One region of the Streptococcus sp. 27098_8_91 genome, then DNA from elsewhere that is predicted to be linked to it. Evidence: predicted binding sites of a transcription regulator. Region 1 holds the regulator's gene; the other holds the start of a gene.
The links. Region 1 encodes NrdR, which represses ribonucleotide reductase genes. Its sites were predicted from a motif close to ACACNATATATNGTGT; they were not measured.
Positions count from the first base shown of each region.

Region 2: a site for NrdR is predicted at 7,553-7,568, ahead of nrdH (glutaredoxin-like protein NrdH). Genes of this name have one in related genera too.

Region 1 is NZ_JAPVZN010000010.1:2,012-11,727, reverse strand. Features, by position in the region: gene secA (preprotein translocase subunit SecA) at 70-2,583, opposite strand; gene der (ribosome biogenesis GTPase Der) at 3,227-4,537, opposite strand; gene O3611_RS08505 (NADPH-dependent oxidoreductase) at 4,551-5,264, opposite strand; gene dnaI (primosomal protein DnaI) at 5,261-6,157, opposite strand; gene O3611_RS08495 (DnaD domain protein) at 6,158-7,324, opposite strand; gene nrdR (transcriptional regulator NrdR) at 7,325-7,798, opposite strand; gene O3611_RS08485 (GntR family transcriptional regulator) at 7,938-8,303, shown strand; gene O3611_RS08480 (ABC transporter ATP-binding protein) at 8,307-9,002, shown strand; gene O3611_RS08475 (hypothetical protein) at 9,018-9,716, shown strand, end outside.
Region 2 is NZ_JAPVZN010000002.1:126,073-135,788, forward strand. Features, by position in the region: gene O3611_RS02495 (arginine repressor) at 1-398, opposite strand, end outside; gene O3611_RS02500 (Xaa-Pro dipeptidyl-peptidase) at 349-2,688, opposite strand; gene O3611_RS02505 (DeoR/GlpR family DNA-binding transcription regulator) at 2,963-3,730, opposite strand; gene nrdF (class 1b ribonucleoside-diphosphate reductase subunit beta) at 3,858-4,820, opposite strand; gene nrdE (class 1b ribonucleoside-diphosphate reductase subunit alpha) at 4,994-7,153, opposite strand; gene nrdH (glutaredoxin-like protein NrdH) at 7,222-7,440, opposite strand; gene O3611_RS02525 (phosphocarrier protein HPr) at 7,803-8,066, shown strand; gene ptsP (phosphoenolpyruvate--protein phosphotransferase) at 8,071-9,716, shown strand, end outside.

The sequences.
Region 1 (9,716 bases):
TTATAAAGCAAACGGATGCCAAGCGAAAATTCACTTTTCACTAGGCATCCGCCTGAAAATTAGTCATTCTTAACGTCGTTTACCGTGACAGTTTTTAAATTTCTTACCAGAACCACATGGACACAAGTCATTACGCTTCACTTGGCTAAGATCCAAATCTGCAGGAAGCTCAGTCTGTTGTGCAGCAATATTACGAGCCGCTGTCGTACTGATATGACGCTCTGCTTGTGGACGCTCTTGTTCATGAATTTGTGCTTTCATCATCAAACGAGTCACATCAAACTCAATCGAACCAATCATATCATTAAACATACGGAAACCTTCTGCTTGATACTCAACGACAGGGTTGTTTTGTGCGTAACCACGAAGGCCAACAGCATTACGCAACTGATCAAGAGCATCGATATGGTCTGTCCACTTGTTGTCTACAACACGTAGGATCAAGACTTTTTGGAATTCTTTAACAGCTTCCTCATCTCGAAGCTTAGCAACTTGGCTATCGTAGACTTTCAAGGCACGTTGGTAAAGTTCATCTTTGATTGCTTGGTCTGACAAACCTTCTAGGTCTGAAAGTGAAATTGAATCTTCTGGAAGCAAGTTGTATCTTGCAAAATTCAAGATAGCTTCTAGTTTTTCATCTTGTTTAGCACGCGCATGATTATCAACAACACGATTAATGGTGCGTTTAATCATTGCATGAATCTCAGGAGCCAAGTCGCGATCAGCAGTGATAACATCGTAACGTTGTGAGTAGATAATCTCACGTTGCTCACGCATGACATCATCGTATTGAAGGACTTGTTTACGTGTATCGTAGTTATTTCCTTCAACACGTTTTTGTGCTGCTTCAACCTGACGTGTCAACATACGAGATTTGATTGCCTCGTCTGACATATTGAGACGTTCAAAAACACCCTTCAAGCGCTCTGAACCGAAACGTTTCATCAAATCATCTTCAAGAGAAAGGTAGAATTGAGATTCCCCTGGATCCCCTTGACGTCCTGAACGTCCACGAAGCTGGTTATCGATACGACGGCTTTCATGACGTTCTGTACCGATGACACAAAGTCCACCAAGTTCACGAACACCTTCACCAAGTTTGATGTCGGTACCACGACCAGCCATGTTGGTCGCGATTGTAACTGCACCACGCTGGCCAGCATTCATGATGATTTGAGCTTCTTTGTAGTGGTTCTTGGCATTCAATACTTCGTGAGGAACGCCTGCAGCTACTAATTTTTTAGAAATATAATCACTAGTTTCAACTGCAACAGTACCTACCAAGACTGGTTGACCTTTTTGGTAGCGAGCTTTTACATCTTCGACAACAGCCTTAAATTTAGCTTCAAGACTAGCATAAAGTACATCTGGATGGTCAATACGTTGAACTGGACGGTTTGTTGGGATAGGAATAACACGAATATTGTAGATTTCGCGGAATTCTTCTTCCTCAGTCTTACCAGTACCTGTCATACCAGACAACTTCTTGTACATACGGAAGAGGTTTTGGTAGGTGATAGAAGCTGAAGTCTTAGTTTCGTCCTGGATTGGCACACCTTCCTTAGCCTCAATCGCTTGGTGCAAGCCATCAGAATAACGACGACCTTCCATAGTACGACCTGTAAATTGGTCGACAATCAAGATTTCCTGCTCTTCGCTGACCACATAGTCAATATCAAGAAGCATGATGTAGTTGGCACGAAGGGCGTTGTCGATAAAGTGAGTCAGAGCAACATTTTCAATGTCGTAGAGGTTGCTTAGATTGAAGTAGCTTTCGGCCTTGTCAATACCAGAATCAGATAGACCAATCGTCTTAGACTGAATATCAATGATATAGTCATCCTTATCCAAAGACTTCACAAAATGGTCAGCCATATGGTAGAGTTGGCTTGTTTCAACTGCATTGGCCCCTGAAACAATCAAAGGAGTACGAGCTTCGTCGATCAAGATTGAGTCAACCTCATCGACCAAGGCGTAGTTGAGTGGACGTTGAACCATATTTTCAGCACGAACGACCATGTTATCACGAAGATAATCGAAACCAATCTCTGAGTTTGTTGAATAAGTGATATCACACTCATAGGCTTCTTTTTTCTCCATTGGAGATTTGGCCGCCAAGTTAATCCCTACTGACAAGCCAAGCCATGAGTACAACTCACCCATCTCAGTCGCATCACGTTCAGAAAGGTATTCATTGACCGTAACTACGTGAACCCCTTTACCTGAAAGAGCATTGAGGTATACAGGCATAGTCGCTGTCAAGGTTTTCCCCTCACCAGTACGCATCTCAGGAACGTCACCATGGTGAAGAACGATCCCCCCCATAACCTGAACCTTATACGGGAAAAGACCAAGAACACGCTTAGCTCCCTCGCGTACAACAGCAAACGCCTCATACAAAAGTTGGTCAAGAGTCTCACCATTTTGATAGCGTTGTTTGAATTCTTCTGTTTTTGCTTTCAATTGCTCGTCTGTTAACGCAGCCATTTCATCTTCATATTTTAGGACTTTGTCCGCCATCTTTTCCAGACGACGAATCTCTCCTTTATCATTTTCGATGATTGTTTTTAGTAAATTTGCCATTTTTTTCCTTACTTTAAATTCTGAATATTTTAGAATGTTCTTTTTATTGTAGCATATTTGCCCAATTTTTTCAAGAAATATTCCGTTTTCCCTTAGGACGAAAAAAGGGCTAACCAAGGTGATTAGTTCCCTTAAAATTCCTATTCCGAGGCTAGTTTTCTTCATTAATGCTTCTAGCTAGTTTTTCCATGAAAAATTGACCATCATTTTCTATCAGATACAAGTTTGCCTATTTCTTTCAAGGAAGACTGGATTTTTTCTTTTCCAATCGCAGCTTATTCATAAATTTTAGACAAGCATAGATTTTCCAGTCATTGACTAAGGATAAAAGGACTAAAAGTAGCCAGATCATCCATCTAGCAAGATCCCTTGGTTCTTGTAAAATAAAGTTAAATAAGACTAGCGAAAAAAGAGTGAAAACTAGACTAAACAAGGCTGCTAGAGGCATATAAAACCAATAAAAATAGTAAAAGACAGAAAAGTACTTACTTCCTGGCTGTACCTTCCCTTGCCAACGAAAAAAGTAAAAGTAGGGTGCCAAAATCAAGAATTTTAATAGTTTTTCCATCTCCTTACCTCTCCAACGCGTTCCTTATTTTATTATAGCAAAAAATCTGGAAATGTCCTTCCAGATTCTACTTTTTTATTTGCGTTTTCTTGCGATGAGATGGATTGGTGTTCCTTCAAAAACAAAGGCCTTGCGGATTTGATTTTCCAAGAAACGCAAGTAAGAGAAGTGCATGAGCTCTTCTTCGTTGACAAAGATAACAAAGGTTGGTGGTTTGGTTGCCACTTGAGTCGCATAGAAAATCTTGAGGCGTTTCCCTTTATCTGTCGGTGTTGGGTTGATAGCAATAGCATCCATAATCACATCATTCAAGACAGCTGATGGAATACGGGTATTTTGACTCTCGCTGATTTGCTTAATCATCTCAGGTAACTTGTGGAGACGTTGCTTGGTCAAAGCTGAAACAAAGATAATCGGTGCGTAAGGCAGGTATTGGAACTGCTCACGAATATCTTCCTCCCAGTTTTTCATGGTATGGTTGTCTTTTTCAAGCGTATCCCACTTATTGACCACGATAATCATCCCTTTACCAGCTTCGTGGGCAAATCCAGCGATACGCTTGTCATACTCACGAATACCTTCTTCGGCATTGAGGACCATCAAAACTACATCTGAACGGTCAATAGCACGCATAGCACGCATAACCGAGTATTTCTCAGTATTTTCATAGACTTTACCTGACTTACGCATACCAGCCGTATCAATCATGGTAAACTCTTGGCCGTCAGCATCTGTAAAATGGGTGTCAATGGCATCACGAGTGGTACCAGCGACAGGGCTGGCAATGACGCGATCTTCTCCCAAAATGGCATTGATCAAGCTAGATTTTCCGACATTTGGACGACCAATCAAGCTGAATTTAATAACATCTGGATTTTCTTCTTCAACTTCATGTGGGAGGTTTTCCACAATAGCATCCAGCACATCCCCTGTCCCAATACCGTGAACAGATGAGATTGGTAGAGGTTCGCCCAATCCAAGAGCATAGAAATCATAGATATCATTTCGCATCTCTGGATTGTCAACCTTGTTAACGGCTAAGATGACTGGTTTATGAGTTTTATAAAGTTTACGGGCAACGTATTCGTCCGCATCTGTAATTCCTTCTTTACCAGACACGACAAAGACGATAACATCTGCTTCTTCCATGGCAATTTCTGCCTGGTGCTTGATTTGTTCCATGAAAGGCGCATCGACATCATCGATACCCCCAGTATCAATCATACTAAAAGAACGATTGAGCCACTCACCTGTGGCATAGATACGATCTCGCGTTACACCTTCAATATCTTCTACGATTGAGATGCGTTCTCCCGCGATACGGTTAAATAGGGTTGATTTCCCAACATTGGGACGTCCCACAATGGCAACAGTTGGTAAGGCCATGTTTTCTCACTTTCTACAATAACTTCTTCTGCTCAAGATTTTCTCGAGTCGAGCTTGGTTCTGGATTGCCAAATTGCTCTGCCAAACGTTGACTCCAAGTTGTAGTCGCACGCGCACCTGCATATTCAGTCTGTACACGGTCATAGGCTTCAATAGCCTCAGTTGACTGTTCTTGGTATTCTTCCTCAAAGACAACATTCTCTAGGGGCAGTCTTGGTTTTACATCATGCTGTTGGTTTGGCACACCGAGTGCAATCCCAAAGACTGGATAGGTATAGTCAGGAAGCTTGAACAATTCTGCTAACTCAACAGACTTGTAACGCACCAAACCGATAATCACTCCACCATAGCCTAGGCTTTCTGCCGCAAGCAAGGCATTTTGTCCAGCCAAAGCCGCATCTACTGAAGTGATGAGGAGTCCTTCCACCCCTTGAGGTTGGAAAACATCCGTATGGAGACGAGCCCCTTTTTCTGCACGGTTTAGATCACCAACAAAGAGAAGAAAGGCTGCAGACTGGCGAATAGCTTCCTGAGGTACTAGCTCAAATAAGGCGTCCTTCTTTTCTTGACTTCTGACAAGAATGACCGAGTAGGATTGGAAATTTTTCCAAGAAGAAGCCATTTGGGCAGCTGTCAAAATCTCATTCAATTCTGCTTGGGGAATCTCTTGCTCTTTAAATCTACGCACTGAAGTATGAGCCTTCATTAATTTGATTGTTTCTGTCATCGGCGATTTTCTCCTTCAAGTCTGGTTTCCTCTGCTAAATAACGAATGCGTTCCATGACGCGTCTAGCTTCCCAGGTTTCGTCATTTCCATTTTTCCCTTTAGCGAAATGCAGCTCCAAATCTTCAAAATTGAAGTTGGAGGTGAAAAAGGTCGGTAAATCTTCCTGCATGCGATATTGGAGAATGACCTGCAGGATCTCGTCACGCACCCAAGCTGTTGATTGCTCGGCACCAATATCATCTAAAATCAAGACTTCAGCCAGCTTAATCTCGTCCACCAAGGTCTTAACATTGCCATCACCGATGGCATTTTTGACATCGATGACAAAACTAGGATAGTGGAGGAGAGTTGATGAAACACCACGTTTTTCTGACAAATCATGGGCTAGGGCAGCCACCATGAAACTTTTACCCACACCAAAGTCTCCATATAGGTAGAGACCTTTTCGAATAGCTGGATATTGCTCCACAAAGGCTAGGAGCTTTTCAAAAACTGGCAAGCGCCCCAAATCATCCAGGTCTACTTGAGCTAAGCTAGCTTTTTTAAGACTAGCTGGAAGGTTGATTAGTTTGAGACGGTTTTTAATCGCTGCTTCTTTTTCCGCTGCAATTAGCTCTGGAGTCTCTTCATAAGAGACGTCCGCATAGCCATGGTTCATGACTAGGATAGGCTTGTAGCCACGCGCGATATAGTCTGTATCTCCTCGGAGGAACTTATCTCTCTCAGTGATATATTGGTTAAACTTGGAAATACTACGGTTCAACTCCTCCTGACTGAGAGATTCTTTCTGGATAAAGGCCGCAACATCAGGGTCTTTCACAATTTGCTGGACCAAATCCTGATACTGAAATCGGCTTGGTTGACGCTTGAGTACGTCTCCGACACTTTCCATCTAGTCTCCTCCTTTTTCTAATCGAGCTAACATTTCTTTTTTCTTACGTTCTAGTTCTAAGCGAGTTTCTTCGCTCGTTTCATTCTTATATTCAGGATTGCTCCATTTAGGCACATTGGTTTTTGCTGGGGCAGTCTGATTCTGCTTTTGCGTTTTTACTTTTTGGCCACGTTCACGAATACGGAGGACAGCCTCCTCAGCACTACGAATATTTTGATAGGCGTAGTCATTAGCCACCTTCATGGCGTATTTTTCATTGATATTGGCTGAATCAACCTTATTAAAGGTTAGGAGCAAGATAACATTGATCACTTCATCCAGCAAACCCAAGGCTGCCATCTGCTGGAGCAGGTCCCGTTCAGTCTGGGTAATACTTCCTTTGCGGGTCTGCTTGATTTCAGCAAGGAACTGCAAGGCTGTCTTTTTCTTAGCCTCTCGGATAATGGTTGCTTCCTTGGGACTAAAGTCAGAAGTCACAGGCTTTTGCGCTATCTTTTCACGGATGCGTTTGACAGAAATCACTTGCGACACTGCTGTCGCTTTGGCTACTTGATAGGTCTCAAACCAGGTCCACTTCTGCTCATCAGCTATTGCAAACAAGGCCAAAACATCCGAAGTCTCATCTTGAAAACGAAGACCATCGCGAGCCATAAGCTGACGGAAATGCTCCAAATCAAAATCATCTGCTAGAGGCTGACTGCTAGAGGTTTCTTGACTCGCAGACTCGGATAACTGAGGGAAAATTTGACTTAAGGCCACCGAGATCGGTTCCCCTTCAACACCTTCCTGCCTCATGGCTGCAACCGCACTATCCCCTATCATTTTTTCTAACAAGGTCCGATAGACTGTATGTTGTAAAAATTCTTGAGTTGATAAGGGAGAATGGAGTAACAAGTTATAGGCCTCCCCCTGCTGATAGAGGGTCACCAATTTCATGGCTGTTAGAGTTTTAAAAGCCTTTAAAAGGGTATCCATCCCAAAATTAAGATGATTAAGCATGGCTGCAAAGAGATGTTCCTTTTGACCACCATCCCAAAAAGTCACAGCATAAAGATAGAGGCTCAGCGCCTCCTGACCGATAATCGGGAGGTAGCACTGCACCATTGATGAGGTATCTTGCGACACCCGATTATTCTTTACAAAAGAAAAACGGTCATTTGGCTTCATTTATTTTTCCTTTTTCTTTTTAGAGGATTGTGTGATCTGCTGGAGTAGGCTTTCAAGCTCACTCACATCCTTAAAGCTACGGTAAACGCTGGCAAAACGTACATAAGTAATCTCATCTAACTCTGCCAACTCTTCCATAACCAAAGAGCCAATAACCTCACTCTGAATTTCATTTTCATTGCGACTACGGAGTTTTTGTTCGATACGATTGACCACCATGCCAATTTCATCACTAGACACTGGACGTTTCTGGGCTGAACGAATAATCCCGTTAAAGATTTTATCTCTTGAAAATTGTTCCCGTGTACCATCTTTTTTGACCACAACTAGTGTTCTCTCTTCAACACGTTCATAGGTTGTAAAACGATGCTGACACTCTTCACACTCACGTCTTCTTCTGATTGTATTTCCTTCTTCAGCCTGGCGACTATCGATCACACTTGATTTTGTAGCGCCACATTTTGGACAACGCATGCCTTTCCCTCCTTGTCGTTTTCTTTTCATTATACCATTTTTTAAGAGATTCCCAAAATAATTCTCCTTTTAGCTTGACAAGTTTTTTGTTTTGTTGTATTATTGAATTAACACAAAGGTGAATAGAAAGGAGATCGTGATGTCTTGGACATTTGATAACAATAAACCCATTTATTTGCAGATTATGGAGAAAATCAAATTGCAGATTATTTCCCATAAACTCGAGCCCAATCAACAGCTTCCAACCGTTAGAGAATTAGCTAGCGAGGCAGGTGTCAATCCCAACACCATCCAGCGCGCCCTATCGGACTTGGAGAGAGAAGGCTTTGTCTATACCAAGCGAACATCTGGACGCTTTGTCACAGAGGATTTGGACTTGATCCTCCAATCCCGTAAGCAACTGTCAGAAGAACAGCTGCAACAGTTTGTAACAGGCATGGTAGAATTCGGCTATGAAAAAGAAGAACTACCGACTGTTTTGAGAGATTATATTGAAGGAGTTTAAACTATGACCTTGTTAGCATTTGAAAATGTGTCAAAATCCTACGGAGCAAGCCCTGCTCTTACAAATGTTTCCCTTGAAATTCCAGCTGGAAAAATCGTTGGCCTCCTTGGCCCAAACGGTTCTGGAAAGACAACCTTGATTAAACTAATCAACGACTTGCTACAGCCAGAGGAAGGACGTATCCTTATCAATGGTATGGAACCAAGCCCTGCAACTAAGGCGATTATTTCTTATCTCCCTGATACGACCTACCTCAACGAACAGATGAAGGTCAAGGAAGCTCTCACTTATTTCAAGACCTTCTACCAAGATTTCAATCTTGAACGTGCTCAAGGTCTCCTTCGTGACCTTGGCATCGATGAGAACAGCCGTTTCAAGAAACTCTCAAAAGGGAACAAAGAAAAGGTTCAGTTGATCCTTGTCATGAGTCGTGATGCTCGTCTATATGTGCTTGATGAACCAATCGGTGGTGTCGACCCCGCAGCTCGTGACTATATCTTGAACACCATCATTAACAACTACTCTCCAACTTCAACTGTCTTGATTTCAACTCACTTGATTTCAGATATCGAACCAATCTTGGATGAGATTATCTTCCTCAAGGATGGAAAAGTCGTCCGTCAAGGAAATGTTGATGATATTCGCTATGAGTCTGGAGAGTCTATCGATCAACTCTTCCGTCATGAATTCAAAGCCTAGTTAAAGGAGATTATTATGTTTTGGAATTTAGTTCGTTATGAATTTAAAAATGTTAACAAATGGTATTTAGCCCTCTATGGTGCTGTGTTAGCACTTTCTGGTCTTATCGGAATTCAAGCAAAGACCTATAACAATCTACCCATCAAAGAAAGTCAACCTATTCTACTTGTTTTTCTTGCACTCGTATTTGGTGGCTTGATGATTACGCTTGGGATTTCAACCTTGATTTTGATCATCCGTCGCTTCAAAGGTAGTGTCTATGACCGACAAGGTTATCTCACTTTGACCTTGCCAGTTTCCGAACACCAGATTATCCTAGCCAAACTCTTAGGGGCCTTCATTTGGTCTCTGATCAGTTCAGCAGTATTGGTTCTGAGCATTTATATCATTCTTGTGATAATTGAGCCTAATTCTGTTGATTTCCTTGCTTTTAAAGACTTGTTCCAACAGTACCTAGACAGTATCAGCTTATCTCTGATTTCATTCATCCTCAGCACTGTAGCAGGCATACTATGCATCTACTTGGCAATCTCAATCGGACAACTCTTTAATGAATACCGTACAGCTCTTGCAGTTTTAGCCTATATTGTCATTCATGTTGTCCTTGGATTCAGTGATCTCTTCTTAAACTTTGGTACCCATTACAATATGATGCTTACTTATGAAATCTTCAAAGACCTAATCCTTATCGCAGTCTTCTATCTCGGAAACTAC
Region 2 (9,716 bases), on a different contig from region 1:
TCGCAGATAACCAAACAGACATCATTTCCACAGATAGTAGCCACTATTTCAGGGAAGTTTAGGGCGTCCAAGATAGATCCGAAGGATTGTGCCAAACCTGGATAGGTTTTGATAACAACCTGGTGTTGGACGGGTTGCATCATGTAGAGTGCTTCCTCCATATAGACTTCTAGCCGTTTTTCCCACTTGGATGTAGAGTCAGTGTTGATTGAATAATAGGAGTGTTCACCTTCACGAATCTTAGAAAGATTCATCAGATTGATGTCTCTTGAAAGTGTTGCTTGTGTGACCTGTACTCCGTTTTCAATCAGTAGTTCTTGTAATTCAGTTTGGGTATGAATTTTTTGTTTAGTGATTAAGGCTCGGATGAGTTGGTGTCTTTGCTCGGCTTTGTTCATCTACAGTTACCTCCCTTTGAAAAGGTATCTCAAGACTAGACTGTGCAAGATCGACAGTCAAGTGATAGTCTGTATTGTCACGTACAGTAATCTCAAAGTCTGTTGTGTAAAGAACGAGACGTACTGTATCGCTTTCTTTTAGTTTGTAAATAGTTGGTTGGAGTTCAAATTGGAATTCCATCCATTCATCAGGCTTAACTTCTTCAATTTTCAATAAATCATAACGATTTTGAAGATTGAGATAGCCTTTGGTGATAACGCGTTGAGCATTTGGACTAAATGGTAGCTCGCAAAGGTTTTCCAGCATATGGTAACGACCATTATCAATCGTACGAGCAGCCAAGACTCCTGGATACGGTTGTAGGTATTTCTTTTGACCAAGTTCGAGAAGTTGAGCAGAAAGTAAGCCTTTATTGGTACTTGATTTGAGACGGAGGTTTAGTTTAACACGACCGTTGAGATGAAGGTCTTCTGTCACTGGCAGATCAATAGTTACCTGATTGACTTTCCCTTGATAGAGTTCATTGTTAAAGGTTTGGTAGGTCTTTCCAAAACGTTCAAAGTCTGATTCTTGGTAATGATTTTCAATGACAGCTTCTTCAGTACCTAAAGAGAAAGTTTTATGGTCACTTTGATTTCCAAAATCTTCAAGAGTTACCCAGGTTTGTGGACTGGTGTTATCTTGCCAAACGACTCTTGGAAGCTGGTAGTCAGTTTCTTGCCCCAATAATTTCTGCGTCAAAAGAGCATTCATGGATTCACGGAAATCAATAGACTGCCAGTTGTTCATATAAACATGGGCACCGTTATGATAAAAGAGATGTTTCTTAATATTGCTTGGAAGAGCATTGAACATTTGATAGACATGAAGTGGTTTGACATTCCAGTCTTGCGAACCGTGGGTAAAGACAACTTCAGTCTTAACTTTTTCAGCATTAAGTAGGTAGTTTCTGTCATGCCAGAATTGGTTATAATCTCCAGTTTTACGGTCTAGATTTTTCTTCAGTTCTTCTATAGACTCTTTATGAGCTTCGTTTCCACGAATATAGTCACCAGCTAAGAGATTACGAGAATAAGTTAATTCATCTAATGAATCGAAGTCCTCCCCTGGATAGCCACCAGGGCTTGTTACCAGACCATTTTCTCGATAATAGTTGTACCAAGAAGAAATACCGGCTTCAGCAATAATGACTTCTAAACCATCAACTCCTGTAGTTGCAAGACCATTAGACATTGTTCCTAGATAAGAAAGACCAGTAGTGGCAACTTTTCCATTTGACCAGTCAGCCTTGACCTGACGTTTACGACTGTGGTCTGTGAAGGCACGACAACGACCATTGAGCCAATCAATAACATTTTTATAGGCTTCAACTTGGCGGTAATCTCCGTTGGTCATTTGACCTTGAGAATCCTTGGTTCCAAGACCAGATACGTAGATATTTGCAAATCCTCTTGGAAGGAAGTAGTCGTTAAGTGTGTAGCTGCTATTGATATGAGTGAGTTTTTCTTCAGCTTCTGGAACGAGTTCAGCTTCTCCAACAGGTTCAACCAAGTCTAATGTTGGTTTTTCTAGAGAAATTTCATGTGCTTCCTTGACTTCTAGCTCAGCTTCCATTTTGTAAAGAGCTTTATCACTTGCTTTATCATTGGTTCCTTGATGGTAAGGACTTGCCGTCATAACAGCTGGAATTTTGCCGTGGTAAGATGGACGAATAATGTTTACCTTGATAAGATCTGGCAGTCCATCATTATCAGAATTAATACGACTTTCCACATAAACAACTTCCCGAATAGCATTGTTTGCAGAGAAGGTTGCCAAGCTCTTGCCATTGAAGTGGTGGTAATCATTGTCCTCAGGGATAAGACCATCGCTAACCAATTGATCGATCAAGGTATTTCCCTTTTTAGTGCGCGTGTTAAGGAGTTGATAGAGATTGTCAATCAAATCTCCGTATACAATAGGGAATGCCGTTTCTTTGTGAAAAACAAGACCATCTTCAAAGTCCGTTAAGTAGCTGAAACCAAGCAACTGAAAGGCAACAGTATAGAAAATCTCTGCAGTTAATTCACGATCAGAATTGAAGAAAGTGAGCAGATCAGTTTCTTTATCTACAGCTAAAGTTGAGAGGGGATAATCTGTATTTTTGTAATTGAAAAAGCAAGTTCTAACAAAAGCTTCAAACAGTTCTTTATCAGAATTTGATTGGTCAAGCTTGAATCCAAGGCTGGATAATTCCTGTAAAGCTTCTTGTTGGCTTACAGGATAGTAACTGAATTGATTAAAACGCATAGATGCCTCCTTTGAAGAATCATTCTAAATTTATTATATCAAAAAAGTAGAGGAAATGATAGAAAATACAAGTAACTGTTATAATAAACTAAAAAGGATGACTTCGTGAAATGGAATATAAAAAGACAGATTCGAGGAATCTATTAAATTAAAAATACAGAAATCATAGATTTGAAAAATAATTGAAATATTTTAGATTGCACGCTTAATATAAAATAAAAAACTAGCCATGTAATTAGTAGTAGCTACTAAATTCTATGACTAGTTGTAGAGTTTAAGGTTTTGACTTGATAATTTTAGTTTGTTTAGATAGTGATTGGAGTGTTTGGTCACTTAATTTTGAATCAGTGATAATAGTGTCAATATCTGAGATATTGTAAAATGTAAAGAAATCAAATTTATCAAATTTGCTATGGTCAGCTAGGAGATATTTTTTATTGGCGTTTTCTAGTGCTAATTTCTGTGCTTCACCTTCATCTTCACTAAAAGTAGCAATAGCATGATCCTTGATACCATTACAACTAACGAAAGCTTTTGAAAATTGCAAACTAGCGATATCTTGAAGAGTGAGAGTTCCGACAAAAGCTCCTGTAATTGAACGATAATTACCACCGATTAGAATGAGATCAGTTAGCTTACGCTCGTTTAGAATGAGAAATACAGGCAAACTATTGGTAACAACACGAATGTTATCGATAGGAAGTTCACGCGCAAAGAATTCTAATGTGGTACCTGGACCAATGAAAATAGTTTCTCTTTCTTCAACTAAGTGACCTGCAAAGCGAGCAATTTCTTGTTTTTCTGCTGTTTGTAGTCCTTGTTTTTCAACGTTAGAACGCTCATTATTTAATAAGGAACCTGTTCGAAGTTTTTCAGCACCGCCATGAACTCGAACCAGCAAATCCTTATCCGCTAACTCTTGTAAATATCGTCTAGCTGTCATATCGGAAATATCAAGGCGATTCATAATCTCTTTAACAGTGATAGTTCCTTTTGTATTAACAATGTCTAAAATAGTATCTAATTTTTCTTGCTTCAGCATTGAACCACCCCCAAATCTAATATTATTTTATCATATTTTAAACAGCTAAGCAACTTAAAGAAAACAAAAATAAACAAAAAAAAACATCTAGTTTTTAAATAAACTTTGATGTTTTTTAGGTTAGGTATTAATTTAGTCCATAGTTATAATCATCATCCTGCATAGCTTCAACTTCACCAAGTAGATAACCATTACCAACTTGAGAGAAGAAGTCGTGGTTTGATGTACCAGTTGAAATCCCGTTCATAACGATTGGGTTGACATCATCTGCTGAGTCTGGGAAAAGTGGATCTTGTCCCAGGTTCATGAGTGCCTTGTTAGCATTGTAGCGAAGGAAGGTTTTAACCTCTTCAGTCCATCCGACTTCGTCATAGAGGCTCTCTGTGTAGCCTTCTTCATTCTCATAAAGAGTATAGAGAAGGTCGTACATCCATTCTTTGAGTTTTTCTTGCTCATCTTCTGGTAATTCATTGAAACCAAGCTGGAACTTGTAGCCGATGTAGGTTCCGTGTACAGACTCGTCACGAATAATCAATTTGATAATTTCTGCCACGTTGGCCAACTTGTTGTTTCCAAGATAGTAGAGTGGTGTGAAGAAACCAGAGTAGAAAAGGAAGGTTTCAAGGAAAACACTCGCTACTTTCTTTTCAAGAGGAGTTCCGTTTAGGTAGATTTCATTGATAATTTCAGCTTTTTTCTGAAGATATGGATTAGTATTAGTCCATTCAAAAATTTCTTCAATTTCAGACTTGGTATTTAAGGTTGAGAAGATAGAAGAGTAAGACTTAGCATGGACAGATTCCATAAACTGGATATTGTTAAAAACAGCTTCCTCGTGAGGTGTACGAATATCAGCACGAAGAGCCTGGATACCAGTTTCTGATTGCATGGTATCAAGAAGGGTCAAACCTCCAAAAACTTTACCGACAAGGTCTTTTTCCTTGTTAGAAAGCTTTCTCCAGTCATCTAAGTCGTTTGACAAAGGGATGCGCGTATCGAGCCAGAACTGCTCAGTCAGTTTTTCCCAGGTTGATTTATCGATGACATCTTCGATGGCATTCCAGTTAATGGCTTTGTAGTAAGTTTTCATTTGAAATCTCTTTCTGTGTGTAGTAATGCGATAACATAATCATTCTTATTTTATCATAATTCTATGCTATAATCGAACAAAAAGTCGGATGCCCGACTTTTATGTTCTTACATGATTTTATCAGCAAAATACGTTAAATGGATTAAGTAAATGTAATTTTTTTGAGAGTTGAATTAAATCACACAGCTCTCACATTGGTTAGCACCGACTTCTCCACCATCATCTGTAAAGGTACGGACGTAGTAGATAGACTTGATACCTTTGTTGAAGGCATAGTTACGAAGGATAGACAAGTCACGTGTTGTTTGTTTATTTTCTGATTTCCATTCGTAAAGACCTGTTGGGATATCACTGCGCATGAAGAGTGTGAGTGAAAGTCCTTGGTCCACGTGCTCAGTCGCAGCAGCATAAACATCAATTACCTTACGCATATCCATGTCATAAGCAGAAGTGTAGTAAGGAATTGTTTCTGTTGACAAACCAGCAGCAGGATAGTAGATCTTACCAATTTTCTTCTCTTGGCGTTCTTCGATACGTTGCGTAATTGGGTGAATAGAGGCAGAAACATCGTTGATGTAGCTGATAGAACCATTTGGCGCTACAGCAAGGCGGTTTTGGTGGTAAAGTCCATCTGCTTTAACTTTATCACGAAGTTCAGCCCAGTCAGCAGCAGTAGGAATAAAGATATCTTTGAAGAGCTCTTTAACACGGTCTGATTTCGGAAGGAATTCGCCAGTTAAATACTTATCAAAGTAGCTTCCGTTAGCATAGTCTGATTTTTCAAAGTTGTGGAAGGTTACACCACGTTCACGTGCGATATTGTTTGACTCAACCAAGGTCCAGTAGTTCATAAGCATAAAGTAGATGCTTGTAAATTCAACAGACTCAGGTGATCCGTATTCGATCAATTGTTGAGCAAGATAGCTGTGAAGTCCCATAGCTCCAAGTCCAAATGTATGAGCTTGGCTGTTTCCGTGGTCGATAGTAGGAACAGCGACGATGTGTGAACTATCTGTAACAAAAGTAAGGGCACGAACCATAGCACGGATGGAGCGACCAAAGTCAGGTGAAGTCATCATGTTGACCACGTTTGTTGAACCAAGGTTACATGAGACATCAGTACCCATTTTTAGGAACTCCTGAGCATCATTGATAAGACTTGGTTCTTGGACTTGAAGAATCTCTGAACACAAGTTACTCATGATAATCTTACCATCGACAGGATTTGCACGGTTAGCAGTATCGATGTTTACTACATAAGGATAGCCAGATTCTTGTTGCAATTTAGAAATTTCAGTTTCCAAATCACGCGCTTTGATTTTTGTCTTACGGATGTTTGGATTTGCAACTAGCTCATCGTATTTTTCTGTGATATCGATGTAGTTAAATGGCACGCCGTATTCAAGCTCTACAGAGTAAGGACTGAAGAGGTACATTTCTTCATTTTTACGAGCCAATTCGTAGAATTTATCTGGAACCACAACACCAAGTGAAAGAGTCTTGACACGCACTTTTTCATCGGCGTTTTCCTTCTTAGTTGAAAGGAAGGCGATGATATCTGGGTGAAAGACATTGAGGTAAACAACCCCAGCACCTTGACGTTGACCGAGTTGGTTAGAGTAAGAGAAGCTGTCTTCGAAAAGCTTCATAACTGGTACGACACCAGAAGCAGCACCCTCATAGCCTTTAATAGGAGCTCCAGCTTCACGAAGGTTGCTGAGGGAAATTCCCACACCACCACCAATACGTGAAAGTTGAAGAGCAGAGTTGATAGAACGTCCGATAGAGTTCATATCATCTGTTACCTGAATCAAGAAACATGATACCAATTCACCACGACGTGCACGGCCTGCATTCAAGAAAGAAGGAGTAGCAGGTTGATAACGTTGGTGGATGATTTCATTAGCAATATCAATAGCAATCGCTTCATCACCATCCGCGAAGTAAAGAGCGTTAAAGAAGACACGGTCTTCCATGCTCTCAAGATAGTACTCTCCGTCATTAGTTTTCAAGGCGTATTGATTATAGAATTTATAGGCAGCCATGAAAGACTTAAATTGGAAGTTTTGGTCTTTGATAAATTCAGATAGTTCTTCCAAAAATTCTGGACGGTATTTCTTGATAAATGCTGTTTCAATATAGTTATGTTCAATAAGGAAATTTATTTTATCCGTAATTGAATGAAAAACCATTGTATTAGGTACAACATTTTCTTTAAAGAAGGCTTCAAGAGCTTCCTTGTCTTTGTGAAGCATGATTTGTCCATTCACAGGACGGTTAATTTCGTTATTAAGACGGAAGTAAGTCACATCTTCAAGTTGTTTTAATCCCATAAAAAATCCTTTATCTAATTACAAAAGAAAGGCTTCTAAGATAGACATAGAAGCTTTTGTCTTGATTCTTAAGCAAGTTGTTTGAGTTTACCTGGTTGGAAACCAGAGAAAACTTCTGTTGGTGTCTGAATGATAGGAGCGGCACTAAAGCCAAGCTCTTTTACTTGATCAATGTATTCAGGCTGTTCATCAAGATTGATTTCTTTATATTCAACATTATTACTGTCCAAAAAGCGTTTGGTCATTTTACATTGGACACAGTTGTTTTTAGAATATACGGTTACCATTGTGTAAGTCCTCTTTAAAAATTAATTACTTTCTTAGTATATCAGAAAAAAAAACTTTGTCAACTTTCTAAAACTAAATCTTGTGTAATTGTTTTACCGATTTTACCTACGAACACAATATATAGTGTAGACTTTGAAAGCAACTAGCGAAAAAGCATTATTTCAATGATTAGGATTTTCACCAAAACTACATACTGTGTTTTGTTAAATTTAATAGAAGATTTTCAGCAAGTTATCTGAAAGGAAATTGAAGAAAGTCCATAAAATACTTGAAAAATATCAATGAAGGTGATATAATACTAAATTGTAAGGGTTATCAGATATGTAACTCAACAAGAAAACTATTAAAGGAGAGTCAAACTATGGCTTCTAAAGATTTCCACGTAGTGGCAGAAACAGGTATCCACGCACGTCCAGCAACATTGTTGGTACAAACTGCTAGCAAATTTGCTTCAGATATCACTCTTGAGTATAAAGGTAAATCAGTTAACCTTAAATCTATCATGGGTGTAATGAGTCTTGGTGTTGGTCAAGGTGCTGACGTTACAATCACTGCTGAAGGTGCAGACGCTGATGACGCTATCGCTGCAATCTCAGAAACAATGGAAAAAGAAGGATTGGCATAAGGAAATGACAGAAATGCTTAAAGGAATCGCAGCATCTGACGGTGTTGCAGTTGCAAAAGCATATCTACTCGTTCAACCGGATTTATCATTCGAGACTGTTACAGTCGAAGATACAAATGCAGAAGAGGCTCGTTTGGATGTTGCTCTTGAAGCTTCTCAAAACGAGCTTTCTCTTATCCGCGAGAAGGCTGTAGGTACGCTTGGTGAAGAAGCGGCACAAGTATTTGACGCTCACTTGATGGTTCTTGCTGACCCTGAATTGATTGGTCAAATCAAAGAAACTATCCGTGCTAAGAAAGTGAATGCAGAAGCAGGTCTGAAAGAAGTTACAGATATGTTTATCACAATCTTTGAAGGCATGGAAGACAATCCATACATGCAGGAACGTGCAGCGGATATCCGTGACGTAACAAAACGTGTATTGGCTAACCTCCTTGGTAAAAAATTGCCAAACCCAGCTTCTATCAATGAAGAAGTGATCGTGATTGCTCACGACTTGACTCCATCTGATACAGCTCAATTGGACAAAAACTTTGTAAAAGCTTTTGTAACAAACATTGGTGGTCGTACAAGTCACTCAGCTATCATGGCTCGTACACTTGAAATCGCTGCAGTTTTGGGTACAAACAATATCACTGAAATTGTCAAAGATGGTGACCTACTTGCCGTTAACGGTATTACAGGTGAAGTGATTATCAACCCTAGTGAAGAACAAGCGGCTGAATTTAAAGCAGCTGGTGAAGCTTACGCTCAACAAAAAGCTGAATGGGCACTCTTGAAGGATGCTCAAACTGTTACTGCTGACGGTAAACACTTTGAATTGGCTGCCAACATTGGTACTCCAAAAGACGTTGAGGGTGTTAATGACAACGGTGCAGAAGCTGTAGGTCTTTACCGTACAGAGTTCTTGTACATGGATTCTCAAGACTTCCCAACTGAAGACGAGCAGTACGAAGCATACAAGGCTGTTCTTGAAGGAATGAACGGTAAGCCAGTTGTCGTTCGTACAATGGATATCGGTGGTGACAAGGAGCTTCCTTACTTCGATATGCCACATGAAATGAACCCATTCCTTGGTTTCCGTGCTCTTCGTATCTCTATCTCTGAAACTGGAGATGCAATGTTCCGCACTCAAATCCGTGCTCTTCTTCGTGCTTCTGTACACGGTCAATTGCGTATCATGTTCCCAATGGTTGCGCTTTTGAAAGAATTCCGTGCAGCTAAAGCAGTATTCGATGAAGAAAAAGCAAACCTTCTTGCTGAAGGTGTTGCAGTTGCGGATGACATCCAAGTTGGTATCATGATTGAAATTCCTGCAGCAGCAATGCTTGCAGACCAATTCGCAAAAGAAGTTGACTTCTTCTCAATTGGTACAAACGACTTGATCCAATACACAATGGCAGCAGACCGTATGAACGAGCAAGTTTCATACCTTTACCAACCATATAACCCATCGATCCTTCGTTTGATCAACAACGTTATCAAAGCAGCTCACGCTGAAGGCAAATGGGCTGGTATGTGTGGTGAGATGGCTGGTGACCAAACAGCTGTTCCACTTCTTGTCGGAATGGGCTTGGATGAGTTTTCTATGTCAGCGACATCTGTACTTCGTACACGTAGCTTGATGAAGAAACTTGACACTGCTAAAAT